Linked DNA regions of Pontibacter akesuensis. The protein of the gene in region 1 binds, or shares a complex with, the protein of each later gene. Links are inferred from orthologs where the notes say so. Each region holds a gene or a part of one and is shown on either strand. Other genes may lie near its edges. The genes, in order: mfd and uvrA.

What was found.
Region 2: the proteins of mfd (region 1) and uvrA are in contact, whole or in part, in a crystal structure (PDB 4DFC), measured with the Escherichia coli proteins. The link is inferred for Pontibacter akesuensis from one-to-one orthologs.

What each region holds. Positions count from the first base shown.
Region 1 is NZ_CP014766.1:1,631,654-1,646,647, reverse strand. Bases 5,783-9,718 are described here. They hold mfd (transcription-repair coupling factor), read right to left. Parts: upstream 9,355-9,718; coding sequence 5,983-9,354; downstream 5,783-5,982. Other genes in these bases: A0W33_RS06890 (hypothetical protein), read right to left, coding at 9,554-9,718; A0W33_RS06900 (PAS domain-containing protein), read right to left, coding at 5,783-5,816. In the rest of the region: A0W33_RS06915 (hypothetical protein), read right to left, coding at 1-479; A0W33_RS06910 (response regulator), read right to left, coding at 642-1,049; A0W33_RS06905 (PAS domain-containing protein), read right to left, coding at 1,070-4,123; more of A0W33_RS06900, read right to left, coding at 4,203-5,782; more of A0W33_RS06890, read right to left, coding at 9,719-10,111; A0W33_RS06885 (hypothetical protein), read right to left, coding at 10,393-11,019; A0W33_RS06880 (hypothetical protein), read left to right, coding at 11,307-11,789; A0W33_RS06875 (O-methyltransferase), read left to right, coding at 11,872-12,747; A0W33_RS06870 (hypothetical protein), read left to right, coding at 12,813-13,286; A0W33_RS06865 (haloacid dehalogenase type II), read right to left, coding at 13,301-14,002; A0W33_RS06860 (serine hydrolase domain-containing protein), read left to right, coding at 14,184-14,994. UniProt on the Escherichia coli protein: Couples transcription and DNA repair by recognizing RNA polymerase (RNAP) stalled at DNA lesions. Mediates ATP-dependent release of RNAP and its truncated transcript from the DNA, and recruitment of nucleotide excision repair machinery to the damaged site.
Region 2 is NZ_CP014766.1:2,197,305-2,211,848, forward strand. Bases 6,960-10,445 are described here. They hold uvrA (excinuclease ABC subunit UvrA), read right to left. Parts: upstream 10,076-10,445; coding sequence 7,160-10,075; downstream 6,960-7,159. Other genes in these bases: A0W33_RS09365 (LOG family protein), read right to left, coding at 10,419-10,445. In the rest of the region: rpoN (RNA polymerase factor sigma-54), read left to right, coding at 39-1,490; yiaK (3-dehydro-L-gulonate 2-dehydrogenase), read left to right, coding at 2,071-3,054; A0W33_RS09335 (hypothetical protein), read left to right, coding at 3,169-3,792; A0W33_RS09340 (enoyl-CoA hydratase-related protein), read left to right, coding at 3,856-4,638; A0W33_RS09345 (hypothetical protein), read right to left, coding at 4,754-5,461; A0W33_RS09350 (DUF4142 domain-containing protein), read left to right, coding at 5,682-6,257; A0W33_RS09355 (DUF4142 domain-containing protein), read left to right, coding at 6,350-6,922; more of A0W33_RS09365, read right to left, coding at 10,446-11,282; A0W33_RS09370 (ABC transporter permease), read right to left, coding at 11,418-12,665; tRNA preQ1(34) S-adenosylmethionine ribosyltransferase-isomerase QueA, read left to right, coding at 12,867-13,913; A0W33_RS09380 (2-C-methyl-D-erythritol 4-phosphate cytidylyltransferase), read left to right, coding at 14,071-14,544. UniProt on the Escherichia coli protein: The UvrABC repair system catalyzes the recognition and processing of DNA lesions. UvrA is an ATPase and a DNA-binding protein. A damage recognition complex composed of 2 UvrA and 2 UvrB subunits scans DNA for abnormalities.

The DNA.
Region 1 (14,994 bases):
CGGGAGTCATCCTCCTTGTAGCGGCTTCCGGTAAAGGGGCCTTCGCGCCAAGGCTCATTTTCGTATTCACTGTTTTTTCTCTCCAGCGCACCGCCGGGAGTATGCGGCCTGCGCATGCTGTGGCTTTGGTCGTGCTGGTATTGGCTGTTGCCGCGGTCGCCGTGGTTTATGTAGGCGCGCTCGTTGCGATAGGCGCTGTCGGAGCGGCTGCCATAATGGTCGCTCAGGTGCGCGTTCTGGCCCTGGTTGTAGGAGCTGTTGCTGGCGCCGCCTCTGTTGTAGTTGTCGTTATCACGGTCCTGTGCGCCACGTGGGCTGGGGCCGGTATGGAAAAAGTTGCCCTCGCTCCAGCGCCGGTCATGGTCGTTGGCATAGCCGCCGCGGCTGTTGCTGTTTCGGTTGTGCTGCTGATCCTTTTGGTAAAGGCTGCGGCCTATGTCATGGTTCTCACTGTTGGAGTTTATTTCGTTGTTTGCCATAGCTTGTTTTAATTTTGGTGTCAATACAATTTAGATTCCACCGAAGGGTGGGCTTATATTTACGGCATTGCCATGGCTATAGTTAACAAGCGGTGCCGGCGGCAAAGAAAAAGGCACCTCTACGTGTAGAGGTGCCGCAGGCACAGATGGGGAAGCTGTATGCTAAAAATACGTGTTTGCGATCTCGCGCACATCCGCCTCGGTCAGGGGCTTGGAGTAATGCTGGCGCACATCGGGGAACTGCTTCAGCTTTTCAAGGTCGTAAAAGCTGGCCGAGGACGTAAGCATGAGCAGCACGGTCTTGTCTTTCTGCTCTTTCGGATAGTTCTGGTATTCCTCCAGAAACTCAAAACCATCCATTACCGACATTTTGATATCCACTAAAATAAGGTCCGGGTAGGGGTAGTCTTCGTTGCCGCCAAACGCGTGGCGGAGGTAGTTCAATGCTTCCTCACCGTTCGTCACCACCCGAATATCAGAGGCCAATTCCAGGCGCGTGAGCAGGCGATGATTCAGGTAATTCGTCGTTTCGTCGTCGTCGATCAGCAATATGGTGTTCAGGGACTTCATAGTTTACTCCAGTTATTGGCTTATGCTTTTTTACGTTTAAAGTACAGGTAAAAGGTAGTTCCCTTGTCCAGTTCACTTTCAATATGGATGTACCCCCCGTGGTTTGTCAGCAGCCTGTTTACAATGTATAAACCCAGCCCGGACCCCTCTACGTGGTTGTGGAAGCGCTTAAACATCTGGAACAGCTTGCTCTGTTGCTTGTTCAGGTCCAGCCCAAGGCCATTATCCTGTACCTGCAGTTCGATGTAGTTGTTGCGCACCAGCGAGCGCAGTTTGATTTCAGGGGCACGGTCGTGGGCGCGGTATTTCAACGCGTTTGTAATCAGGTTGTAGACCATGCTCTTCAGGCTGGCGCGTGTAAAGGGCACGGTGGGGGCCTCCGAAAAATCAAACTGTATGCTGGCGCCGCTGTGTCTGATGATTTCCTGCACGCTTACCAGCACGTCTTCGCATACTTCCTGCAGGTTTAGCTCCTCCAGGTTGCGCTCTTTTGTCTTCTGCACACGCACCACTTCGCCCAGGTCGTGTATGGTGGCATGCAGCTGCTTAAACGACTTGTTGAACAGCTCGATCATGTGTGGGGCATCGGCATCCTTGAACTCGGCGCTTTGGATGAGTTCCTCAAAAATACCCACCATATTCACAATCGGCAGCTTCAGGTCGTGCGATGCCGTGTACACAAAGCTATCCAAATCCTGGTTAATGCGCTCCAGTTCCAGGTTTTTCTCCACCAGTTCTTCTTCCGCCCGCTTGTGGTCTTCAATATCGGTGCAGGTGCCGAACCACTTTATGATGTTGCCCTGTTCGTCGCGCATGGGAACTCCCTGCCCTAAAAACCAGCGGTAGGTATCGTTGTTCCCGCTTCTGATGCGGTACTCGATTTCGAAAAAGTCGCCATGCTTCACCGAGAACCGCCAACGGTCCAGTGTGCGTTGCACATCATCCGGGTGCAGCACCTTGAGCCAGACGCCACGGCCCAAGCTATCTTTCTCGCTTAGGGAAGTATAATCGAACCAGCGTTTGTTCACGTAATCGGTTACGCCCTCGGGCGTTGCGGTCCACACCATCTGCGGAATAGACTCCGACAGGAACCGGAACTGCCGTTCTGATTCTTCTACCTGCTCCCGCAGCATTTTTTGGTCGTGGATGTCGGTGGCGGTTCCGAACCACTTCACAATCTGGCCGTCGGCGTTGCGCTGTGGCAGGGCCCGCGCCAGAAACCAGCGGTAATTTTCAGTATAGATATCGCGCAGGCGCAACTCGCGCTCATACTTCTCACCGGTTTTTATGGCACTTATCCAGTCGTCTATGGTAGCTTGCAGGTCATCGGGGTGCAGGGATGGGGCCCAGCCGAAACCGAGCGTCTCCTCTTCACTCATGCGGGTATAGTCATACCATTGCTGGTTAAAGAAATCGACATGTCCGTCAGGCTCGCCGCTCCACACAATGTGCGGGATAGACTCTGCCAAGAGCTTAAACTTGCTGTTGCTTTCCTCCAGGGCCAGCAACAGCTGCTTCTGCTCCTCAATGTCTGTGTGGGAGCCAACCCACATGGTTACCTGGCCCTCCGCGTTGCGGATCGGTACAGCGCGCACCAGGAACCACCGATAGACACCCTTGCTGGACCTGAACCTGTTTTCAAGCACCAGGTCCTGGCCTGTGCTGAGGGAGTTCAGCCACTGTTTGGTAGTCTCCTCCAGGTCTTCGGGGTGTATGAGCTTGCTCCAGCCCCAGTCCTGCATTATCTCAAAGGTGGAGCCGGTGTAGTCGTACCAGCGCTGGCTGTAGTAGTTGAGGTCGCCGTTGGGCAGGGCGGTCCAGGTCATGAGCGGGAGCGACTCCAGCAACTGCGTAGTATGCGACATGCTTTCTTGAAGCTGCTGCTGGGTGCGCTTTTGTATGGTGATGTCTATCATGGCGCCCACCATGCGCTGCGGCTCGCCCTGCTCGTCGCGCATCACAAAGCCCCGGTCCCGGACCAGTTTATAGGTGCCGTCGGCGCAGCGGAAGCTATATTCGCCTTCCCAACTGGTGCCGCCGCTGTTTATCACACTGTAAATGGATGCTTTCGTTGTTGCCAGGTCGTCCGGGTGAATGCGACTGGTCCAGGACACGACGGTGTCCTCAATGTCTTCCTCAGCGTACCCGAACAGGGTCTTGAAGCCCTCGTTCCACCAGATAGAATCGTCTTTCAGGTTCCAGTCCCAGATTACATCGTTGGTGGCCATGGCAATGCGCTGAAACCGCTGGTTCATGTCCAGTAGCTTCAGCTCATAGTCTTTCTGCCGGCCCACGTCCACCATCGTGCCTAGCAGGCGGACGGGCTTTTGCGTGGTGTCGTCATAAATAATATAGCCGTAGTCGATCAGGCTGGTGTAGGAGCCGTTAGCTTTGCGGTAGCGGTACTCGCCAACCCACAGCTTTTTCATGCTCCCTATTGCCGCCCTTATACTTTTCCGCACCCCCGGCAGATCCTCCGGATGCACGTGCTTGTCCCAGCTGTCCAGGGTAGCCTCCAAATCTTCGTCGCCGTAACCGAGAACATCTTTATATGTCTCACTCCAGGTCAGTTTATTTTCAAGCAGATTGGCCTCCCACACAATGCCACCGGCAGACTTGGCTACTACCCAGAGGCTGTTATGCGCCGCATTCACCTCCTGCTTCTTCATTACCTGAGCCGTGATGTCCTGCACTTCATGCACAATAAACTCCACCTCGCCTAAGCCATCAAGCACAGGCACGCTGCGCAAGGTCCAGTAGCGCTCCTCAAAGTTGCCATCGGGCGTTAAGATATCGTAGCGGATGGCATCGAGGGTGTGCGGGCTTTTCAGGGTTACCACCTGCTGCAGGGAATTACGGATCGCCTCCCTTGATTTCAGGTGTTCAATGTCAGGGTTCTCCGGAAAAGTGTCCAACAGGGAAGCGCCCACAATGTCCTTTACCAGCGTATGGGTTGCCTTTCTGTAATGCTCACTCACCTCCAGTATGATGGAGTCCGGAGACAGTACCAGGAAAGAGCCTGGCAGTGCCTTGAAAATATTTTTATAAGCTGGCTGAGCTAAGGTAGCAGGCATTCTTTTTTGTTTAGGGTAACTCTCTCCTGTGCAAATCGGGGCTAGTCAGAAGCAACCAACCTTACGGGTAAAACGGCAATCAGGACGATATCTTGTTCTGTAGCTCGGTTAGCTGCTTTTTCAGTTCGACCAGTTCTGTCACTTCTATGGCAGAAATTAACACGCCCTCCGCTTTGCCCTCGTCATCTAACAAAGGTTGGTATTTAAAGTTAAGATACGCCACGTCTTTTTGCCCTGCCTTGTGCCGGTCGTAGGCTATCTCATAAGCATCAATAGAAACAATTCTGAGATGATGGTATACTTCATCCAGCCTTTTCCAAAATTTTGTGCCGGTATATTCTGGCCAGATGGCCCGGGCAGGCTTGCCAAGGTACTGGCGGTTTCCGTACACCCTGTGAAAGCCGGGGGTGATGTAGCGGCATACATAGTCGGGGCCTTCCAGCAGGCACAAGTGCGCAGGAGAGGCGTTCAGCACCTTCTCCAGGTACTGGTCTTTTCTGAGAACCTGGTTGTACGCGTTTTTCTGCTCTTCAATGTCGGCATAAGATCCGATCCAGGCCTGTATGTTGCGCTGCGCATCATACATCGGCACCCCGCGCTCCAGAAACCAGCGGTACTCCCCGGTGCTGTGGTTGCGGATGCGGTACTCAGACTCGAACACCTGGCCGCTTTGGGTGGCCTCCTGCCAGGCAGCCAGCAGTTGGGCTGAGTCCTCGGGGTGCACCACATTTATCCAGCCGTCCACCTGGCCGGGGCGCATGCCGGTGTAATCGTACCAGTTGCTGTTAAAGTAAGTCAGGCGGCCTTTTGAATCAGCCATCCAGGCCATGTGCGGGAGCACCTCGAGCAAGTGCCAGAAGCGTGCGTCGCTTTCTTTCAGGCTCTGCTCAGAGCTCTTACTCAGAGACAGGTCGATGATGGAGCCGATGGTGCGGGCAGGCTGGCCATTGGCGTCGTAGACGATAAAGCCCTGGTCCAGCACGTGGGCGTAGGTGCCGTCGGCCTTCAGGAAACGGTACTCGCTGGACCATACTTTGTCGCCGTTGGCGGTTGCCTGCTGTATGCCCTGCTCCACCCTGGGGTAGTCGTCGGGGTGCACGCGGCTGTGCCATGATTCGCCGCCCGGGCCCATGTCTTCGGGTAGGTAGCCGAAAACCTCCTGCAGGCCTTTCCCCCAGCTTATTCTGTTGTTGGCCATGTCATACTCCCACGACACCGCATGAAGGGCATCGGTGAGCATGTACAGCCGCTCCTGGTGATGCAGTTGCTCCTGCTCACTCAGCACCTGGGCTGTGATATCCTTTGCCTCGTGCAGGATGTAGCGCATGTTTCCCGCGGTATCAAGTATGGGGCGGTTAACGGGGCTCCAGTAGCGTTCCTCAAAGCCCCCCTGTGGGCGAGGGATATCATAGCGAAGTATAGCCATGTGGTGCTCCTGTCTGTGCTCCAACACAAACTGCAGCGACTGCTTGAAAAGGTTTGCCGAATCCACCTGTGGCGTGGAGGGATTGTTCGGGAACACATCAAAGAAGTAGCGGCCAATAATGTTTTCGCGCGAGGAAAGTGTGGTTTCCAGAAAGGCATCGGTGGCGTGCTGTATCACCAGGTCAGGCGTTAAAACCAGGTACAGGCCCGGCAACGCATGGAACATGCTGCCAAACACAGCGGATAAGTTTGAGTCTTTCTGTGGCATTAGAGTAAATGGGGGATTTACGATGCGTAGTTAGAGCGAGGGCTTAAGTTAGGATTATATTCTTGAATTGGCAATTAACCCCACTTTGATAACGCCGGCCTCCACTCTCAGGAAGCCGGCGCATGTTATACTTGGGTTGGCTTTTATACTTGCCGCAAGAGCTGCCTTATACTGATGTGGCTGCCGCGATGCCCAGTCCCTCAAACACCTCTTTGGCATCGGCTATACTTTGAATATCCTCCACGATCACGATAAGCTTGTGCTTGGCGTCTTTCAGGCGCGACCGGCGCGGGTGTTGTTGCACATACTTGAGAATGTTGCCGAACACATCCGACTGGAAGTAGGCGTCGTTATTCTCGCTGGGCAGGTAGCCTTTCATCACTTCTTTTTTGATGGTGAGCTTCTCGAAACCAAGCTGCTGGGCCTGCCAACGCAGTTTCACGATCTCCACCAGTTGCTGCACCTGCTCCGGCAATGCGCCAAACCGATCGACTATACTTGCGCGCAGCTTCTCCAGCTCATCCAGGCTCTTCACGTTGTCGAGCTTGCTGTAGAGGTTGAGTCGCTCTGAGATGTTGTTCACATACCAGTCCGGGATGAGCACTTCCATGTCCGTTTCGATGTTGCACTCGCGCACCGGCTCAATAAACTGCTCCAGGTTGTCGCCCAGGAACAGCTCGCGGAACTCAGTTTCCTTAAGCTCCTTAATGGCATCGTCGAGCACCTGATGGTACATCTCAAAACCCAGGTCGGTAATGAAACCGGTTTGCTCGCCGCCCAGCAAATTACCCGCGCCGCGAATGTCCAGGTCACGCATTGCGATCTTGAAGCCTTCGCCCAAGTCAGAGAATTCTTCGAGCGTACTCAGGCGCTTGCGGGCATCAGACGGTAGTCCGGCCACAGGAGGCGTGAGCAAATAGCAGTAGGCTTTTTTGTTTGATCTACCTACACGGCCACGCATCTGGTGCAGGTCCGAAAGGCCGAACATGTGCGCGCGGTTAATAATAATGGTGTTGGCGTTCTCAATGTCCAGACCAGACTCGATAATGTTGGTGCTCACCAGCACGTCGTACTCGCCGTTCACGAACTTCATCATGCGCTTCTCCAGCTTTTCCGGCTCCATCTGCCCATGGGCATAGGTTACCTTGCAGTCCGGCACATGGCGCAGAATCATGGCGGCGATTTCCTCAATATCCTTGATGCGGTTGTGCACAAAAAATACCTGGCCGCCGCGCTTCATCTCATGCACAATGGCATCCCGGATAAGTGTTTCATCAAACACGTGCAGCTCTGTTTTTACCGGCTGTCGGTTTGGCGGCGGCGTGGCGATTACGGACAAGTCGCGGGCACCCATCAGCGAGAAGTGCAGCGTGCGTGGAATCGGCGTGGCGGTGAGCGTGAGCGTGTCTACGTTTATCTTCATCTCGCGCAGCTTCTCTTTTGTCTTCACCCCGAACTTCTGCTCCTCGTCTATGATCATCAAACCGAGGTCTTTGAACTTCACGTCCTTGCTCACGATGCGGTGCGTGCCGATCAGGATGTCCACTTTGCCTTCGGCCAGGCGCTTGAGCGTGTCTTTGGTGTCCTTGGCCGTTTTAAAGCGGTTCACATAATCCACCGTTACCGGAAACTGCTCCAGGCGGTCGCGGAAGGTGCGGAAATGCTGCATGGCAAGTATGGTGGTAGGTACCAGCACGGCCACCTGCTTGCCGTCGCAGGCCGCCTTAAAGGCAGCGCGAATGGCGATCTCGGTTTTGCCGAAGCCCACGTCCCCGCAAACAAGGCGGTCCATGGGGTGCGGCTGCTCCATGTCGGCTTTCACATCCTCGGTGGCTTTGCCCTGGTCAGGCGTATCTTCATAGATAAATGAAGACTCCAGTTCGGCCTGCAAAAAGCCATCGCGGGTGTAGGCATAGCCCGGCGCGGCCTTGCGTTTGGCGTACAGGCTGATGAGTTCGTGGGCAATGTCTTTGACTTTGCTCTTAACCCGCTTCTTCTTGTTCTCCCACTCCGGCGAACCCAGCTTGCTCATACTTGGCGGACCGCCTTCCTTGCCGCTATACTTGCTGATCTTGTGCAGCGCGTGGATGCTCACATACAGCAAATCATCGTCGCGGTACACCAGCCGAATTGCCTCCTGTAAACGCCCGCCCACTTCTACTTTCTCCAATCCGGCAAAACGCCCGATGCCGTAGTCGATGTGGGTTACGTAGTCGCCGGGCTGCAGCGAGCGCAGCTCTTTCAGCGTCATCGCCTTCGACTTGGAATGTCCTTCCTTAGCCTTGTGCTGGTAGAAACGGTCGAACAGTTGATGGTCGGTGTAGCAGGTGATCTTGAGCGTCTGGTCGATGAAGCCTTCGCGCAGCGAAACCGGCAAATGCTGGAAACGCACGTCGTGGTCCAGCTCATCAAAAATCATCGTCAGGCGGTTGATCTGGCGCGGAGAGTCGGTAGCGATGATGTTCACAAAGCCAGCGCCCTGCTGCTCGTGCAGGTCCTTTACCAGCCGCTTAAAATCTTTGTTGAACGAGGGTTGCGGCTTTGCCTGCAGCTGTATGGTTTCGGATGATTTGAAATGGAAGCGCTTGCCGATCTCCACCACGTTAAACTTTTCAAGCAGCTTCTTAAACTGCTTCTGCGTCTGGAACAGCTGCTCCGGGTCCGACACGATCTGGGTGCCTCCACTGGTCGCCAGCATCTTCTCGAAATTATGAGCCGCCTTATCGAAATACTCGTCGATCACATCCAGTGTCAGGCGTACGTCCTTAAACCAGAGTGTGGTGTTGGCGGGAATAAAATCAAGGAAAGCTTCGCGTGTTTCCTGCAGCAGCTTCGTCTGCACGTTGGGTATAATCGAGATCGCCTTCTTCGTCTCCACCGACAGCTGCGTCTCCGGATCAAACGTGCGGATACTTTCTATCTCATCACCAAAAAGCTCGATGCGGTAAGGCAAATCGTTGGCGTAGGAGTATACATCCACAATACCACCGCGCACGGCATACTGGCCCGCCTCATACACGAATTCGGTGCGCTCAAAGCCATACTCGGCCAGCATCTCACTTAGAAAAGCCGTGTCCAGTTTCTCACCCACCTTCGCGCCCAGCGTGTTCTCCACCAGCGATTTTTTGTTGATCACCTTCTCGGTAAGCGCCTCCGGGTACGTCACGATGAGCTCGCCTTTCCCGGTTTTCTGGTTCAGGCGGTTGAGCACCTCGGCGCGCATGAGGATGTTGGCGTTCTCGGTATCGTCGAAGCTGTAGGGGCGCTTATAGGAGGTAGGGAAAAGCAGGATGTCCTTCTCCTCGCCCAGCAGGTTCTTCAGGTCGGTATAAAAATAGGCAGCCTCCTCTTTGTCGTGCATGATGAAGAGTTGGTGCCCGTAATTCAAAGTATAAACCGCCGAGGCCAGCACCGCATCCTGGCTGCCCGCCAGCCCTTTTATCTGGAGGCGGTAAGGCTCATCCGCTTTCAGCCGCCCGGCAATTGTCTGTACTACGCCATCGAGGCGGTAAAGCTCTAGGAAATCTTTTACTTTCATTAAACGCGCTTACAAAACAGTAAAGGCAGAACACAGGGCTTTCCGTTAAGCCGCGTTCTGCTGGTTTCTTCTCTACAAAGGTACTACAAGTTAATGTCTTATCAGAACAGTGAGGAGGAGGAGAAGGTTGCGGGGGAGATAAGCATTTATAGAATAGATGAGGGACTAGAGTGGGGTGAGTGGCTTTGCTTAAAATTTATCAGGCCAGCATATCCATGAAGTAAAGTATGTAACCGTCAACAAAAAGCTGTACCAGTATTAGCAGTAGGTTCATTACAACGGCATTTACTAATTGTTCTTTGTTGTGTCGCATCGCTACACCGAAAGCAGCTATTAATCCAAAAGCGATAGGAATGAACATTAGTGTTCCAAACATTCCCGCTGTTTGTTTCAACTCTTTCTCAACCCCATCGGGCTTCATATAGCCTGTTTTAACTATCCCGAAAAGGCAGGTTGTAACAAGGCGAATAGAATCTTCCTTATTAGGATCATAGTTTTGAGCCCTCCAGGTGTATGGGTACCGGTAATTCTCCGTGATCAAAACGGCGTTATCTACATATGTTTTGTAGGTGCCGCCACCATACCTAGATATTCCTTCCACGGAATACAGCTCCCTGTCAACAACTTTCTCAAAGTGGCTGGATTCTGGTAACACAAAAACATCAAGGCACACCAAAAGTGTAAGGGCTAAGGCGCAGGTGTTAAATGACCTGCAGAGCCTAATTATCAAATCGGGAAGCGTATTAGCGTAAGCCATAATGCTTACAAGATAGGCAGTAATAAAAGAAGGTAAAAACCTAGGTCTACATTCCTGGCAACGCTCCTTCCACGACCATATCATCCGAAATGACAAAGCCTATTCACACATCAAGGATTATGTTTTAAACAACCCCGAACGATGGCAGGAGGATGTGTTTTATTGATAATTGTATTGATGGGTAAGAGGTCATGGGTTTCTCGCCGGCTACGATGCCAATCCTTCAGACGCTTGCAGGAACTGCGCACGCTGCGATGTCTTCGGCATGTACCTAAGCGGCTTTACCTTTTGGCGTCAAAAGGTATAAAGCGGCCATTCTGCAGCATGTAGAGTGTTGTCAGGTCTTCTCCTATTACTGAGATGCCATCTGTTGGCAACGGTACCAGCTTTTGAGCACGGTTGTCCTGTACCAGCGAGTCTTGCGGGGCAAGCCGTAGCTGATAGGTGCTGAACCAGCCGTCCTTCAGGTTTTTAGCTGGATAGCTGGCCACTTTTAGTTCGCGGGCCTGCTTGTTGTAGTCCAGGTAAGCCAATATGTGGATGGAATCGTTTTTGAGCACCTGCACCGCATAATCGAGGGATGCGTTGCCATTAAAATCGCCACGCAGGTAAACGGGATTTCCGACCTTCAACCGATCACTTGCCATCGCCTGATCCGTCAGGGTGGCTATTTGCGCTTGCGGTTGCTTCTGTTCGAGCAGCGATGTCAGCGTGTCCGGGAGCGGCTGCAGGATCTTTCCTTCTTTGGTGGCGCGCGCAAGACTGTCGGTCGAGGTTTTGGTGGCAGAATCTACCTGTGCATCAATCAGCTCATCGCTGGCAGCACGGTTGTAATTACCGTCGGCAGAATCGGAGCCACAGGCAAACAGCGCCAGCAGGGCAGCAATAGCAAGTAAATTGGTTTTCATGGTTTCTCTAATTTAGGAGCTGCAAGTACGCCTGCCCAGCCGTTAGATGAAATGACCATTGTCACTTTTAGAAGGACAGGTATACCTGCTGCGGTTACTCTTTTCCTACACCGTGATTGTATGCTCAGTTCTGCAATTAAATAAACATAGCCGAATCGCAGCTATACTTGTCGGCGGGGCACGTGGCAGCATACTAAAATGCTGGTTCACCTGAACCTGAAGTATGACAAGGGAGAAAGAAGCCACTTTCCAAAATTTGACTACATTCGTAGCAAGATCTTTCGGCTATGACTCAAACTACCCATACCTACAGAACAGGAAAATACTTCTCGGTCGGCGGCCGCGTCATGGGCTGGATTGCATCAGCCATTGGGTTGATGATGGTGCTGAATGGTGGCGTTGCCGGCTGGGTGATTGTGCCGATGGGAATCATCACGTTGCTAACCTATACTTTCGTAGAGTTCGACCTGCAGCACATGACCTACCGCGAGGGTGTGCAAGTGCTGGGACTGAAACTCGGGAAAAAGCTGCCGCTGGCCGGTATAGATTTCCTGTTTCTGAACAAGAACAGTTACAGCAAAATGGCCGAGTCCCGGGGCTCGATGACGCACTTCAACACGGAGCTGTTCGATGGCTTCGTAAAACTCTCGGATGGCGTAAAGCTGCACCTGTTGCAGATGGGCAGCAAAGCCCCAGCCATGCAGCAATTACAGGCTGTTGCAAAGGACCTGGAAACCAATGTGCATGACTTCACTGAAAGGGTGTACTGATGTTCTGTTGCAAGCGTAGCGCGCCCGCTGTGTCGGTTTTCTGAAGAACATTTCTTAACTAGTAGCCTCAACAGATGATTTTATGAGCAAGATTGGCTTTTATATAGCAAACCTGGTGAAGCGGGTGCAGAACTACAGCAGGTTTAAGAATGTATTTCTGCAGCGCCTGCCGCAGCGGTTTCATGGGGCGGCCAGGCTGCTGTTCTACCACACCTTCACGGCCGACGAAAAAAAACTGGCTACGGAGATCGAGAGCTTCCGTTCCAGAATTCCCGCCCTTACCACCGACAAGGAAATCTACAGCTATACGTCGCCGCACTCCAACACCTTTCAGACAGACGAAGCAGGGAATGCCCTGCCAGGCGAATATGTAGGCAGCGCGGCAGAAGCCCATATGAAAACGGGCTCCTCCACGTTCAACGGCATTCTGCTGCGCCGCATCGTGGCAGGCGCAGGCGTGAAAAAGATTCTGGAACTGGGCACCAACACCGGCTTTTCGGGCAGTTACTTTCTGTCTGTGCCGGGCACTGAGCTGGTAACGATTGAAGGCTCTGATGCCCTGTGTGCCATTGCCAAGCAGAACATGGACCGCTTTTCAGACAAGCACCGCATCATGAACATGTTGTTTGACGAAGCCATCACGCAACTGCTGGCTGAGGCCGAAACGTTTGACTGCGTGTTTATAGACGGGCAGCACGAGCAGAAGGCCACCCTGCACTACACGCAGCGCGTGTTGCCGATGCTGAAGCCGGGCGCGCTCATCGTGCACGACGATATCTACTGGTCGGAGGATATGCACCAGGGTTGGCAGCACATGGTGCAGGACCCGCAGTTCTCCGAAACGGTTGATTTGTTCTATAAAGGCATCTGCGTGGTAGGCAACGGCTCCGGCACCAAAGCGCATTACGACATCGGCGAGTACCTGCCACGGCCAGAGATCTTCCGCAAGAACTGGTAGTAGCACACAGCCTGGCAAGTATTGGCTGTTGTTGCGCCAAAGGCACTAGGTTCCGTATAAGGGCTATGGAGCCAGTAGTTTATACGTACAGGACAGGCCGGTATTTTACCGATTCTGGTAACATGGTTGCCTGGGTGGCTACTGCCGCAGGGATGATATTGCTGCTGCAAGGCAAAATGGCAGGCTTGCTGCTGCTGCCCCTGGGCCCGCTCATTTACTTCACGTACAGTGTGGTGGAGCTAGACCTGCGGGGGCAAACCTACCGGGATGGCGCGATGCTGCTGGGCATGAAGTTCGGCAGGAAGAAAAGGCTGCCTGACTACGGCTTCCTGTACCTGAAGAAAAACACTTACCGGCAGGTGATCTGGGCCCGTGTTTCCACTGCAACTTTCCGGCACACAGTTTATGACGGCTACCTGGGCTTTGCCAACGGGGTAAAGCTGCACCTGGTGCGCAAACCAACTAAAGCAGATGCCCTACAGAAGTTGGAAGCCATTTCCGAAGACCTGCACCTGGAGCTGCGCGACCTCACGGCGTAGGAAGTATAAATTCTTCAACCCAACTTCACCAGCTTATCCGCCAGTTCCGAAAGTGTCGGCGCGGTTAGTTCCGGTTCCGGGGCCAGCGGGTAAAGTGTTTGGCCCGGGCGGGAAAGGAAGGCCGCACGGGCACCGGCACGCAAAGCTCCGGCCATATCCCAGCCATGCGCAGCCACCATCATCACGTCACCCAATTGCACACCCAGTTGATCCGCTGCATACTGATAGGGGCTGCTGTCGGGCTTAAACTTTTTCACGCTGTCCACGCTGAAGGTCTCCTCGAAGAATTCTTTCAGGCCCACGCTTTCGAGGTGCGGTATACTTGATTTGGAGGGAGAGTTGGTGAGCGTAGCCATCCGAAAGCCCGCCTCCTGCAGCTTTTTAAGGCCGGGAATCACATCGGGATGCGGTTGCGTCTGCTTTACCATCTCCACCAGCTCTTTTTGCTTTGCCTCCGGCACATCCTGGCCAATAACTTTTGTCACCATTTTCATCGCCGCCTGGCCTACCTCACTGAAGGTGTGGTACTCGTTTGTTGCGTTCTCCACCAAAGCATACTCCAGCAGGTGCGAAAACCATAGTTTAAAAGCGAGCTCATTATCGAAGGTCTTGTTCACAGCCCGTTGCATGTCCGAAAGGTCCAGCAGGGTTTCGTTTACGTCGAAAAGTAAAACCGCCGGGCGGCTTTTAGAGGAGTTAAGTATGTTGTCAGGCATCTGGTACGTGTTTAGGTGAGTATCACTTTATTACAGCATACGCGCAGCACAAGGTTGTAGGTTAAGTGTGGTGCTGCTCCTCTGTATTTTGCTGTTTAGATAGGAAATGGTGCCGTTCATAAACAAGGTGCGGCAAAGTGCGAGCAGGCTAGTAAGTTAGGCTATCATTCAAAATCAAACTATGAAAAAAGTTATCTTACTACTCAGTCCGCTACTGCTCTTGCTTGCCTGCAAAAGCACTGAACAAATTGTACCTAATGGTGCTGCAACCCATGCAAGTATAAAACCGAAGCAGCGCAGCAGTTTTGATGACAGCTGGATGCGCAGCAAGATAGATAGCGCGCTAAAAGCAAATAATATTCCGGCGCTTTCAGTTGGAGTAATCAGTGATGGGGAACTGTGGCTGTATGATGGCTTTGGCTTAAAAAAACGGGAAGGCGAGGCAGCTGCAGATGAGCATACACTTTATCAGATCGGCTCTCAAACCAAAATGCTGACAGGTATAATTGTGAACAGGCTGGTGCTGGAGCGGAAGCTGGATTTAGACGCAAGTATAGTTACCTATCTGCCGGGCGTGTTCAACAACCAAACAAGAGAAAAGCTGCATGCCGTAACACTTAGAAACCTGCTGCAGCACAAGGCTGGGCTGCCAGGAATAGCACCAAGCGACCACCGCATCGACGGTGACCCAATGCTTGTTCCCTATACGGAGCTGGACCTGCTAAAAGACCTGGATGAACTGGAGCTTGCCTTTGCGCCTGGCACCGACTTTAGCTACTCCAATATGGGGTATGCCTTGGTTGGATATATATGCGAGCGGGTAAGTGGCCAGAAGTATGAAACATTGTTACAGGAGTATGTTGCTAAGCCCTATCAGCTTACCAACACCACTACTGAACTCGCTGTGCACCAGCAGGAGCTACTGGCAACACCCTATCGAAAAGATGCCAGAAACATAGAGACAAAGCCTTTTATTATGGGTAAATTAACAT
Region 2 (14,544 bases), 570 kb from region 1 along the record:
GATGTGCACTTCACAGCACAGTTTTTTCCTTTAGAACTATGCAGCGACTCGATTTAAGACAACTTTTATCTCAGAAGTTATCGCCGCAGCAGATACAATTTATCAAGCTGCTGCAGATACCTACTGCTGAGTTAGAGATGCGCATAAAGGAGGAAATGGAGATAAATCCCGCGCTGGAGGAGGGTCGTGAAGAAACAGCCGATGAGTACAGCGAGTCGGACGATTATGATAACGACAGCGACGAAGACTACGGCAAGGATGATGTGGTGGACATCAACGACTACCTTAACGACGACGAAATAAGCGGCTACAAGATGCAAGGCGACCGCGGCGGTGATGATGATAACGACCGGGACCTGCCTATTGCCATGACCTCTTCCCTGAACGATTCGCTGATGGACCAGCTGGGCTACCTGGAGCTGGACGACAAGCAGTACAGCATCGGCATGCAGCTGATTGGCAGCATCGACCACGACGGTTACATTCGCCGCGACCTGCGCGCTATTGCCAACGACCTTGCCTTTTCGCAGAACATCGAAACCACCGAGGAGGAGATAGAACTGGTGCTGCACCTGATTCAGAGCTTCGACCCGGCGGGTATTGGCGCCCGCGATCTGCCGGAGTGTCTGTTGCTGCAACTGGAGCGCCGTGAGCAGGACAAAATAACCGTGCTTGCCGAGCGCATCATTCGGGAGTCTTTTGATGAGTTCACCAAAAAGCATTATACCCGCATTCAGAGCAAGTTCGGAATCACTGAGGATGAGCTGAAGAAGGCGGTGGACCTGATCATCAAACTGAACCCAAAGCCCGGAGGAGCTGGCGCCGGCATGACGCGCGTGCAGTACATTATCCCGGACTTTATACTTACCAACAACAACGGCCAGTTGGAGCTGTCGCTTAACTCGCGCAATGCCCCGGATTTGCGAATCAGCCGTTCGTATTCTGAAATGTTCGATGCCTACGATAAGTCGGACAAGAAGGACAAGAAGCTGAAGGAGACGGTAACGTTTGTGAAGCAGAAGCTGGATGCGGCCAAGTGGTTTATCGATGCCATTCGCCAGCGCCAGAACACGCTGCTGCGCACGATGGAGGCCATCATCAAGTACCAGCATGATTTCTTTCTGGAGGGTGATGAGAGCGAATTGCGCCCGATGATCCTGAAGGATATTGCCGAGGAAATCGGGATGGACATTTCGACTGTGAGCCGCGTAGCGAACAGCAAGGCTGTGCAGACTGAGTTTGGTATTTACCCGCTCAAATACTTTTTCTCCGAAGGCATTGCCACCGACTCCGGCGAGGATGCCAGCAGCCGTGAGGTAAAGCACATCCTCAAAGAAATCATCGATAAAGAAAGCAAGCGCAAGCCGTTATCGGACGAGAAGATCGAGAAGATGCTGAACGAGAAAGGCTACAATATTGCCCGCCGCACTGTAGCGAAGTATAGGGAGCAGCTAAATATTCCGGTTGCCCGCCTGCGCAAAGAGCTATAGTGCATTCTGCTATTCCATACTTGCTTAGCTGCCTTACCACCAGACGCTCGCGGGTCTAAAGACGCCGCGAGGTCTTTAGACCCGCTGCTTTCCGCAACTTCAGCCAAGCTATCCTTTCTAGCTACTGTTTATCCTCTAGCTCCCAAATACCTATCGTTTCACCTTTAGCTTTGGAGCGCTCACGGCTGGGGTAGGGGCCCTATGTGAGCGGGGCCTCTTCTCGGGCATCGCGCTGTGCAATTGAAGCAGCCATGGCTCCGCTGCGGGCTGCCCTAGCGGGCACCGCAACATGCACAAGGCGCTCTTTTTCGAGGGCCCTACCCCCACCCAAGGACTGGAATCGTTTCGGATAGCCACTGCTTTTGTGATGCAATAAAGGCCAAGTCCCCCTTTGAAGGGGGTAGGGGGATGTTTATACTTCTGCTGACAACTCCCCTCCTTAAACAAGAAGGGACAGGAGTGGTTGGATCACGGCAGATAAGCCGGTCCTCCAGACTTCTCTAGAACCGTAACACCAACGACCAATCAACCCTAGCCATACGTGCCACCGTACACCTCAAAGTATCAAAACAAAAAAGAAATGAAGGTGTCTTTCGAGGAGCTAAAAGCGCAGTTTAACAAGGTGCTGCTGAAAAACGGGTTTAATGAGGAGCGGGCGGAACTGTGTGCCCGGGTTTTTGCCGAGAACAGCCGGGACGGCGTGTACTCGCATGGGCTGAACCGCTTTCCGGTGTTTGTGCAGCTGGTGAAAGACGGCCTGATAAAAACTGATGCGGAGCCGGAATGCACCAACCGGCAGGGGGTCGTGGAGCAGTGGGACGGGCACATGGGCCCCGGCATGTACGTTGCCCTGAAAGCCACCGAACGCGCCATTGCGCTGGCAAAGGAAAACGGCATGGGTTGCGTGGCGGTGCGGAACACCAACCACTGGATGCGCGGCGGCACGTATGGCTGGCAGGCTGCAGACGAAGGGTGTGTCTGCATTTGCGCTACCAACTCTATCGCCAACATGCCTCCCTTCGGAGGGAAAGAGCCGCGGCTGGGCAATAACCCTTTGGTCATTGCGGTGCCGCGGAAAGAAGGGCACCTGGTGCTGGATATGGCCATTTCGCAGTTCTCGTACGGCAAAATGCAGGAGTATGAGCTTAAAGAAGAGGCCTTGCCCGTGGATGGGGGCTATGATGCAGAAGGGAACCTGACAAAAGATCCGGGTAAAATAAGAGAATCAGAAAGGCCACTGCCAATTGGCTTCTGGAAAGGTTCGGGGCTGTCTTTCATGCTCGATGTACTGGTGGCGGCGCTAAGCAACGGGCGCGGTGTGGCGCAGGTAACAGACAGTGGCAGCGAAGCTGGCGTGTCGCAATTCTTCCTTTGCATCAACGCGCAAAGTATAGATGAGGCTTTGCTGAACAGCATAGTGAACTATACCAAAAGCAGCGCGCCAGCCGATGGCAAAGGCGAAGTGCGCTATCCGGGCGAAGGCACGCTGAACACCCGCAGGAAAAGTGAGCAGGAGGGCATACACGTAAGCGAGGAGATGTGGCAGAAGGTGCTGGAACTGTAACGGCATCATCAAAGCCAGTTGGGCAGGCGCCCAAGTATAGCAGCATATAAAAGCAGAATTCTTATCTTAGATGCCATTCAGCATTCTTAATTTCTAATTCATAATTCTTACTAAGTGAACCGTTCGCTTGCGCAGGTACTGTCCGTGCTGTTTCACCCGCTGTTGCTGCCCACGTACCTTTTTGCGATTATACTTTATTACATGCCCACTTCCATGCTCACACTGCCGATGCAGGTGCGCTGGGTGGTGCTGGGCATGATTTTCTTCACCACCTTCATTATCCCAAGTATAGGCGCCTATGCCATGGTGCGCCTGGGCCACCTCGATTCGGTGGAGATGGACCGGCGGGAGCAGCGCAGCCTGCCGCTGTTCTTCACCGCCATCTGCTATGCCGCCACCGCCTACTTGCTCTACACCGAACCGGCTTACGATGCGCTCTTCTACTTTGTGATGGGAATTATTGCGGCGTCGGTGTTCTTTACCTACGCCATCTCGCATTTCTGGAAAATAAGCGCACACAGCGTGGGCATGGGCGGCGGGCTGGGACTGCTGCTGGTGCTGAACAAAATAGCACCCGATGCCATGCTTATCATCCCGATTGCCATTGCCATATTCCTGACCGGTGCCGTGCTGACGGCGCGGCTGGCGCTGCAGGCGCACACGCCGGCGCAGGTGTACGCTGGTTTCGGAGGAGGTTTGGTGCTGGCCGTGATAGCGGCCTCTGTGGCGCTGTATTAGTGGCCGACTTGGCAATCGGGCCGTAATGCTTAACTTTGGTTATCTCAACAAAACTCTAAACGCATGAACTACGAGTGTCTTTTATACGATGTGCAGGATGGCATCGCCACGATTACGCTAAACCGTCCGGATGTATTCAACGCCTTCAACGACCAGCAGAGTTACGACCTGCAGGATGCCCTGAAGCAGGTAAGCCGCGATGAAAACGTGCGCGTGGTGGTACTGACAGGCGCCGGTAAAGCCTTCTGCTCGGGTCAGGACCTGAAAGCCATCGCCGGTGCCAGCAAGCGCGATTTGTCAGAGTCGCTGGAGAAGCGCTATAACCCGATTATCCGCGCCATGCGTAATCTGCCGAAGCCCATTATCTGCAAACTTAACGGGGTGGCTGCCGGTGCAGGCTGCTCCCTGGCGTTAGCCTGCGACATGGTGATCGCTTCCACGGCGGCAAGTATGATTGAGGTATTCGTGAACGTGGGGCTGGTGCTGGACTCCGGTTCGTCGTTCTTCCTGCCGCGCGTGGTGGGCTCGCTTAAGGCGTTTGAGCTGAGCACGCTTGGCTCGAAAGTATCCGCCGACGAGGCGCTGCAGCTAGGCATGGTAAACAAAGTGGTAGCCCCGGAAGAACTGGATGCTGCCGTGGCAGAGCTTGCCGCCCGCTTTGCCGCCAGCCCAACCAAGGCCATTGGCCTGATGAAGAAGATGCTGAACAAGTCCTTCAACTCCACGCTGGACGAGATGCTGGATTACGAAGCTTACTGCCAGAAAATTGCCGGTAACTCCGAGGACTACAAAGAAGGTGTAACGGCTTTCAATGAGAAGCGCAAGCCGCAGTTTAAGGGGAACTAAATATACTTATAAGTATGAACAAGAAAGCCAGGCAGCAGTGTCTGGCTTTTTTTGTGGCACATGTTTCCATCCAGGCAAAATCCATACTTGGTGCGCGTGCAGGAAGTAAGAAGCGCTAAAAAGAATAGCCCACCGAGATGTTGAGCTGCGGCGTAGGATCCAGGAGAATGGCAGAGTTCTCCTCCGCTACCAGGTCGTATCCCCGGATGTTGTCGGTCAGGAGCTCGTTGGCGCCTTTGGCAAGCACATACTGCAGGCGCCCGCCAAGTATGGCCGACACCTCTGCCGTAAAGTTTCGCCCTAGTTTAAACTGCCCGCCCGCCTGGTAGGCAAGCTCCAGGGTGTTCTGGTATAGCCGGCCAACAAAGCGGTAGTCCGGGTCCTGCGGGTTGCGCTCAGGTAAGTTGAATACATTCTCCTCAAAAACCATAAAGCGGTAGCCAAACACAGGGCCATGGAAAAAGCCAAAGGGCGTGCCGCTGTATTTTTTGGAAGTATAATAGCGTTGGCTCATACGCACCTCCACGCCATCGGCATTCACCTTGTCTGGCGAGAAAAAACTATCGCCTTTGAAGTAACCACGGTACACGTAGCCCAGGGCAATTTCATTTGAGATGCGTTCAGAGCGCATTTTCTCATAGGATACCTGCACTGCCCCCATCCTTAGCAGGTTCAGCTTCAGCACCCGGTCATGAGCCTTGTCAATCAGCAGGTCTTCGTTTCGCATCTCCTGGTCATCGTCCTGCTGGGCCATAGCCGGTGTGAGCAGCAAGAGGAGCAAAGGCAGCAGTAAAAGCTGGTAAATTCGTTTCTTTCTGATCATGTTTAAAGCATTAACTAGTACTGGTACGGATAAAAAAGAATTTGTTCCTTTCCGGTTCAAGCGTTCGTTCGCAGGGCTTGTCTTTATTTGTACTTTTCTATGTATGAGAAAGGGGTGGCCTCTCTGCTGAAATAGTGGAAGTATGCATTAACTTAATGATAGTTAGGGCGTATACCTATCGATATTGCGAAATGATTTTCACCAAAACGGACATAAAACTATGAAACGAATTGCATCAACCGGATTAATACTTAGTACCTTTTTATTTACGATGGCTTCTTGTAACCAGGAAGGCGGAGCTGTAGAAGAGGCACAGGAAGTAAACGAACAGCAGGCCGAGGGTACGGAAATGGAAGACCAGATGACGAACGTGTCTGACTTCATGACCAAAGCCGCAAGCTCAAACATGCTGGAGATACAGGCGGGGCAACTGGCTCAGCAAAAAGGCCAGATGAAGGAAGTAAAGGACTATGCCCAGATGATCGTAACTGACCACCAGCAGGCCACGCAGAAGCTAACGCAACTGGCGCAGCAGAACAACATCGTGTTGCCCGACAGCATGAGCCAGGAGCACATGAACATGCTGGAGGAACTGCGTGGCAAAACAGGCCAGGAGTTTGACCGGGAGTATATGAACCTGATGGTAAGCTCGCATGAGGAGGCGGTAAGTTTGTTTGAGAATGCCTCTAACGAGCTGGAGAACCAGGAGGTGAAAAGTTTTGCCAGCAGTACCCTACCAAAGCTACGCCAGCACCTGGACCGTGCACAGCAGCTAGAGAATAATATGAAAAAGTAACAAACAGTAACCTTAAGCAGTTTATCTGACTATAAGAAAGCATCTGTAAGTTATATCTTGCAGGTGCTTTCTGTTTTAAACACACATCCTTTATGAAAAGAACTATACAGTACAGCTTTGCCGCACTGGCGCTGGCGTTTGCCACTGCCTGCGGCTCCGATGATAGTATCGAGCAAGCCACTGCACAAAGTATGGAGCAGTTTGAGGCTGCCGGTGTGCAGGAGGACATGGAGAACGATGCCTTGTTTGCCGCCGAGGCTGCCAGTGCCAGTATGCTGCAGGTGCAGTTAGGAGAGGCTGCCGCAGGTATGGCCGTTAGCCCCGAGGTGAAGGGGCTGGCGCAGGAGATGGTAACAGCGCATCAGAACATCCTGAACGATTTACGCGAAATGGCCACAGAGGGAAACTTCGTGCTGCCGAGCACACTGGGCGAGGCGCATCACAAAGCATACCAGGAGGTAACTGAGCAGTCGGGCATATCTTTCGACCTGGCTTACCTGAAGCGCATTGTGGAGCAGAACGAAACGCTGATAGACCGTTACGCCGATATGGCCGAGCACGGGCAAATAATGGCCCTGAAACAGTACGCCAGCAAGCAATTGCCCTTGCTACGGCAGCACCAGGAGATACTGGAGGAGATGCAGGACGAGATCGATAATATTTAAGCAACCGGTTTTCCCTGGCGCCAGTGTCCGCTTGTCCCGACGTGTATAAGCATATCTGCTAAAGCATTTTCCTCCGACTGCTGTCATCTCGACGACAGGAGAGATCTTTTTAGAATTTCAGATAGATCTCTCACTCTGTTCGAGATGACAGTTAGTCCATAAAATATCAAGTATAAAAAGAGCCGCTGCTAAAGTATAGCAGCGGCTCTTTTTATACTTGATATGCGGCGGGTTTGATTACTCTGCCGCCTCCTTCTCATTTTCGCGGTAGATGCTCGTTTTGAGCTCCTCCTTCAGGAAGTGTGCCGTATAGCCCTTGCCTTTCTTAGCGACATCTTCCGGCGTGCCGGCGGCTACAATGGTGCCACCGCCTTCGCCGCCCTCTGGCCCAATGTCAATCAGCCAGTCTGCCACCTTAATCAGGTCCAGGTTGTGCTCGATGATGAGCACCGTGTTTCCCTTGTCCGTCAGCTTGTGCAGTACCTCCGTCAGGTGCTCGATGTCCTGGAAGTGCAGGCCCGTAGTCGGCTCGTCGAGGATGTACAGCGTCTGGCCAGTATCTTTCTTCGACAGCTCTGTAGCCAGTTTCACACGCTGCGCCTCACCACCCGATAAGGTGGTGGCCTGTTGGCCTAGTGTGATGTAGCCCAGGCCTACCTCGTTCAGCGTCTGGATTTTGCGCAGGATGCGTGGCTGGCTGTCGAAGAACTCAGTGGCTTGTTCCACCGTCATCTCGAGCACATCCGTGATGCTCTTGCCTTTGAATCGAACTTCCAGCGTTTCGCGGTTGTAGCGCTTGCCCTTGCATACCTCGCAGGGCACGTACACGTCCGGCAGAAAGTTCATCTCAATCGTACGCATGCCCGCGCCTTCGCAGGCCTCACAGCGGCCACCCTTCACGTTAAACGAGAAGCGGCCCGGCGTGTAGCCCCTGATCTTTGCTTCGGGCAGCTGCGCAAACAAGCTGCGGATATCCGTAAACACGCCGGTGTACGTGGCCGGGTTAGAGCGTGGCGTGCGGCCAATCGGCGACTGGTCTACCTCGATAACCTTGTCAATTTTGTCCAGCCCCTCGATGCTCTTGTAAGGCAGCGGCTCGCGCTTTGCCCTAAAAAAATGTGTGTTCAGGATCGGGTACAACGTATCATGAATGAGGGATGACTTACCGCTGCCGGACACACCGGTCACGCAAATCATCTTACCCAAAGGCAGTTTCAGCGTTACGTTCTTCAGGTTATGGCCTGTGGCGCCAATAAGCTTTAGTGTTTCGCCATTACCCGGGCGCTTTACGCGCGGAATCTCAATACCGCGGCGGTTACTCAGGAAGTTTGCCGTGGTGGTGCCTGCCTGCAGCATCTCCTCGGGCGTACCCGCCGATACCACCTGCCCACCGTGGATGCCGGCTCCCGGACCAATGTCCACCACATAGTCTGCCTGCATGATCATGTCCTTGTCGTGCTCCACCACAATAATGGAGTTGCCCAGGTCGCGGAGGTCTTTCAGGGCGTTGATCAGGCGTTCGTTGTCGCGCTGGTGCAGACCTATACTTGGCTCATCCATAATATATAGCACACCCACCAGCTGCGTACCGATCTGCGTAGCCAAACGGATACGCTGGCTTTCGCCACCGGAAAGTGTTCTTACCGGGCGGTGCAGGCTCAGGTAATCCAGTCCCACATCCAGCAGAAAGCCGATGCGCTTACGGATTTCCTTCAACAGCTCTTTCGCGATGACGTTCTGGCGCTCGCTCATTCTATCTTCCAGTCCCTCAAACCAGGCCGCCAGTTTGGTGATGTCCAGTACCGAAATCTCGCCGATGTTCTTTTCGGCAATCTTAAAGTGCAGCGACTCCTTTTTCAGGCGGTAGCCGTTACACTCCGGGCAGGTATTGGTCTGGGTAAAATCCTCTACCCAGGAGCGGATGTTGTCGGAGTCAGACTCCATCTGGTTTTTGAGAAAGTTGATGATTCCCTCAAACTCCACCACATAGTTGCCCTTTTTGGTTTTCACCTCCAGGTCTTCCTCCAGCCCGTACAGCAATACCTTCAGCAAATCCTCCGGCAGGTCTTTAATAGGCGTAGCCACAGAGGCCTTGAAGTGCTTGAGCAGCGCCTCTATCTGCTTGAAGATCCAAATGTCGCGGTACTCGCCAAGCGGTGCAATGCCTCCGCGGCGAATGCTCAGCGACTTATCCGGTATCACCGATTCCTCCGTTATCTCCTGCACCTCACCCAGGCCATTGCAAACAGGGCAGGCTCCGTAAGGCGAGTTAAAGGAGAAGGAGTTTGGCGCCGGATCATCGTAAGCGATACCCGTGGCAGGGTCCATGAGGTGACGGGAGAAGAAATGCGTCTGGTTTGCATCCGCATCAAGTATAAGTACCGTTCCTTTGCCATGTGTCAGCGCGTTCTGCACTGAGCTGGACAAGCGGTAACGGTCATCCTCCTTCACCACAATCTTATCCACCACAATCTCAATGTCGTGGATCTTGTAGCGGTCTACCTGCATCTTCGGCGTGATCTCCACCAGTTCGCCATCGATGCGGGCGCGGATAAAGCCCATCTTCCGGATCTGTTGGAACAGTTCACGGTAATGACCCTTACGGCCTTTCACCACCGGAGCCAGCACCACAATGCGCTTGTCGTTGAAGTGCTCCAGCATGTGGCTCACAATCTGGTCATCGCTCTGGCGCACCATTTTCTCGCCCGTCACATAACTGAAAGCCTCGGCCGTACGCGCCCACAACAGACGCATGAAATCGTAAATTTCGGTGATGGTGCCCACCGTGGAGCGCGGGTTGCGGCTGGTGGTTTTCTGCTCAATGGAAATTACCGGCGACAGTCCCTCAATCTTGTCCACATCAGGCCGCTCCAGGCCACCCATAAACGAGCGGGCGTAGGCCGAGAACGTCTCCATGTAGCGGCGCTGCCCTTCGGCATAAATGGTATCGAAGGCCAACGACGACTTGCCCGAGCCACTAATGCCGGTGAACACCACCAGCTTGTAGCGCGGCAGTTTGATGGAAATGTTTTTGAGGTTATGTTCGCGGGCACCGTATACTTCAATCTGCTGCGCGTCGCCGTTTATACTTGGCGTGGCGGTGGCCGTATCGGTGCCCGTGGTAGTGAGTTGTTGCTCCTGGTTTAAAGCCATTCGGAATGGGTTGATCTTAAATAGCAAAGTTACATAAATCCCGGGGCTTCTGCTGTGCAAAAGTCCATCCCTTCTTAACAGAAAACTGGAGCAATTGGTTTAGGAGCGGCGGGTTTTATACTTGTGGCTGTGGTCTGGAGGAAAGAAGTTTCCAGCGGCATCAAGTCATGCTTAACCGCTTTCACATAAAGCATAACACCTGGGGCTGCGCCTCCGTTGTTTCTGCTCCCGCTGCCGGAGTAGGGAATCAAACAGGATAAAGTGCAGCATCCGCTATAAAACAGCAAAAGCAGGCCCCGGTGAGAGCCTGCTTTTGCTGTAAGATAAATCTGCAAGTATAGCCTTAGAAGTTCGGCGACAGCAGGTATTTGCTGTAGAAGTCGTCGATGATCTTCACGGCCTCGGTGGCATCGTCCACAATGTGCACCAGGTCCAGGTCTTCTCTGTTGATGTTGCTCTCGGTGTTCAGCATCACGTTCTCAATCCACTCAAACAGGCCGCTCCAGTAAGCGCGTCCTACCAGCACGATCGGGAAAGCGCCGATTTTCTTTGTCTGGATCAGTGTGATCGCTTCAAACAGTTCGTCCAGTGTGCCGAAGCCACCTGGCATTACCACAAAACCCTGCGCATACTTCACGAACATCACCTTGCGCACAAAGAAATAGTCGAAGTTGATGAGCTTGTCGGAATCGATGTAGATGTTGTTGAACTGCTCGAACGGCAGCTGAATGTTAAGGCCTACTGATTTACCGCCCTCAGAGTGCGCGCCTTTGTTGCCCGCCTCCATGATGCCGGGGCCACCGCCCGTAATTACACCGTAGCCGTGGCGCACCAGTTTAGCGGCAAGCTCCTCGGCCATGATATAGTATTTGTTGTCGGACTTGGTGCGGGCCGAGCCGAAAACAGACACGCAGGGACCAATCTTGCCCAGTTTCTCAAAGCCGTCCACAAACTCGGCCATCACTTTAAAGATTTGCCAGGAGTCGGCTATTTTGATCTCGTTCCAGTCTTTGTCCACAAAAGCCTGGCGTATGCGCTTGTCTTCCTCAGAGGCAGGGGCAGCCGTAGACTGGCCGCTCTCGCGCAGGTCGGTTACCGATCTTGCCTTATTCTCGTTTACGTTCGGGTTGATAATGGTTTGGCCGCTACCAGTATTCAGTGTCTCGTCGTGCAGCTTGGTTTTACTTGTTTTTCTAAGCTTTGTCATAATCTGTTTCGTCATCTTCTGCAGGAGCGGTTGCCCCTGGGCGCCTATACTTTAGGGCGCGCAGCATCAGGTTAAAAAAATATAGGCTTTGCGGCGGTTGAGGAGGCGCGGCAAAGGCCAAACATGTAAAGTTACTTATTTGGAGCGAATCGCAATCACAGGGTCCAGGTTAGAGGCCAGTACGGCAGGGATGATGCCGGAAAGCATTCCTATCACCGCCGATACGCCAAGTCCAAGTATAATGTTGCCAACCGACAAGGTGATGGCCATCATGTCCTGGGGGATGAGCGTGAGCAGAAACACCAGCAGAATGCCAATGCCCCCGCCTAAGAGGCTCAGAAACACGGATTCGAAGAGAAACTGGAACAGGATGAAATAGTTTTTAGCCCCCAGCGATTTCTGGATACCGATGATGTTGGTGCGCTCTTTTACGGATACAAACATAATGTTGGCAATGCCGAAGCCGCCAACAAGTATAGCGAAACCGCCAATTACCCAGCCAGCCAAACCTATTACGTCGAAAAAGCTGCCAATAGCCTCAGTGGCCATCTCGGGCCGGTTCATGGCAAAGCTGTCTTCGTCGCGGGGGCGCTGGCCGCGTATGTTGCGCATGATGCCCTGCGTTTCGTACTCCAGTTCCAGCAGGCCCGGGTCGTCGTCACGGCCTTTCAGGGCGATGGTGGAGCCCATGCCGTCGGGTCCTACATCATACATCTTGCTGAACGTGCTGTACGGGATCATGCCCATCTGGTCCATGTTCGGCGCGCCAAACATGTTCTCGCCCTGCTTCTCTATCACCCCGATAACCGTAAATTTGCTTCCGGCCACCTTTACCTGCTGCCCGAGGGGGCTACCGTAGGGGAAAAGCGTTTTGGCAATCTCATCGCCGATGATCATCACATTGCGTGCAGCGTCTGTTTCCTGAGGTGTAAAATAGCGTCCCTCAATAACCGGCACCTCGCTTACTTTAGGGTAATCGTAGGATACACCCATCAGGGAGCCGTCGGAATAGCTGTTGTTGCCCTGCTTAAAGGTGCTGCCGCCCTTCTGTGAGAAAATAGCTACGCCGTTGCTGTTGGTCACGCGCTCCTGCAGCAGCCTGTATTCCCGGATCGTAGGCTCTGGCCGCTGAAAGTACTTCCACCACGGGTAGTTGCCGCTAAAAGACCAGGGCCACTTCTCCACGTAAATCACCTTCTCCCCGATAAAGCTCATGCTCTCGCGCACGTTCCGCTCCAGGGAGTCAACCAGTGTGAAAACGGATATAATGGCAAAAATACCAATCGTGACCCCGAGCAGCGACAGGATAGTGCGCATCAGGTTGGCACGCAGCGCTTGCCAGGCAAATCGGAAACTTTCAGCTATCAAACGCAGGTAAATCATAGTTTTCTTCTTCAATCGGGTGAATGGGGCGGAACTAATTTGCTTAAAAGTAACAATATTTCGGGCAAAAAGGGTAAATTTGCGGCTTGATTTTTTGCTTTTTAGTAAAGGAAATGTATGAACCCCGCAGCAGGGTTCTGCTGTTGTACTGCTGATACTATTGTTTAACACCCGGAATCCAAATACCGTAATATTTGATATATGAAATTATCTGAATTTAAATTCGAGCTTCCCGAAGAACTTCTGGCCACGCACCCAACTGAAAACCGCGATGAGTCGCGCATGATGGTCGTGCACCGTGACTCAGGGAAGATCGAGCACCGCATCTTCAAAGACATTCTCGAGTATTTTGACGATGGCGATGTGATGGTGGTGAACGACACGAAAGTGTTTCCTGCCCGCCTGTATGGCAACAAAGAAAAGACTGGCGCCAAGATAGAAGTGTTCCTGCTGCGCGAGCTTAACAAAGACATTCACCTGTGGGACGTGCTGGTGGACCCGGCCCGTAAAATCCGTGTAGGCAACAAACTATACTTCGGCGAAAGTGATCTGGTAGCCGAGGTAATCGACAACACCACTTCCCGTGGCCGTACCATTAAATTCTTGTTTGATGGCCCGGACGAGGAGTTCTACAAGACCATCAACGACCTGGGTGAGACACCGCTGCCAAAATACATCAAGCGCGAGGCTGAGCCGGAAGACCGCGAGCGTTACCAGACCGTTTACGCCAAGAACGTAGGCGCTGTGGCAGCTCCAACAGCCGGCCTTCACTTTACGAAAGAAGTATTGAAGCGCTTGGAGATCAAAGGAATCGACATGGCGCCGCTAACGCTGCACGTGGGTCTGGGTACTTTCCGCCCGGTAGATGTGGAAGACCTGACCAAGCACAAGATGGACTCCGAGAACTTTATGGTTCCTGGCGAAACTGCTGAACTGGTGAACCGCGCGCTGGACAAGAAAAAGCGTGTGTGCGCTATTGGCACTACCACCATGCGTGCGCTGGAGTCGTCGGTGTCGGCTAACAACCGCCTGAAGGCAAACGAAGGCTGGACGGACCGTTTCCTGTTCCCTCCTTATGATTTCAAGATCGCAAACAGCCTGCTGACTAACCTGCACATGCCGGAAAGCACGCTGCTGATGATGGCTGCGGCATTTGGTGGCTATGAACTGGTAATGAAGGCGTACGAGGAGGCTGTAAAAGAGAAATACCGCTTCTTCAGCTACGGCGACGTAATGCTGATTCTCTAAGTATAAAACCAATTCAAAGTATAGAAAGCCCTGGCCATAAAAGCCGGGGCTTTTGTTTTGTCCCCAGCCTTTCTAGTATGAGTGGCTGTATTGGACAACCGCATCACAGGTGTCAACTTTCTGTCTTTCGAACGCTGTAACTTTTTAACTTTGTGCCATGGCAATTTTACCAGAATACGCAATCATAGTGGCAGGTGGCAGCGGCACCCGCATGCAGCAGGACGTTCCGAAGCAGTTCATCGAAGTAGCGGGTAAACCTATCCTGATGCACACGATGGAGCGGTTCCACAAGTATAACCCGGCAGTAAGGATGGTTGTGGTGCTGCCGCAGGAGCAGTTGATTGCCTGGCGCGAACTGTGCCGCAAGTACAGCTTCAAGCTTTTCCACATGACGGTGGCTGGAGGTGCCACACGGTTTGGCTCTGTCAAGAACGGGTTGGATGCGGTGCAGGGCGAGGCGCTGGTGGCGGTGCATGATGGCGTGCGTCCCTTTGTAGATACAGACACGATTAAGGCCGCTTTTGATGCCGCAGACAAGTATGGCAGTGCCGTGGTGGCGGTGGCTCCGAAAGACTCAATTCGGGAACTGACGGAGCAGGGAAGTATGGCAGTGCCGCGGGTAAAGTATAAA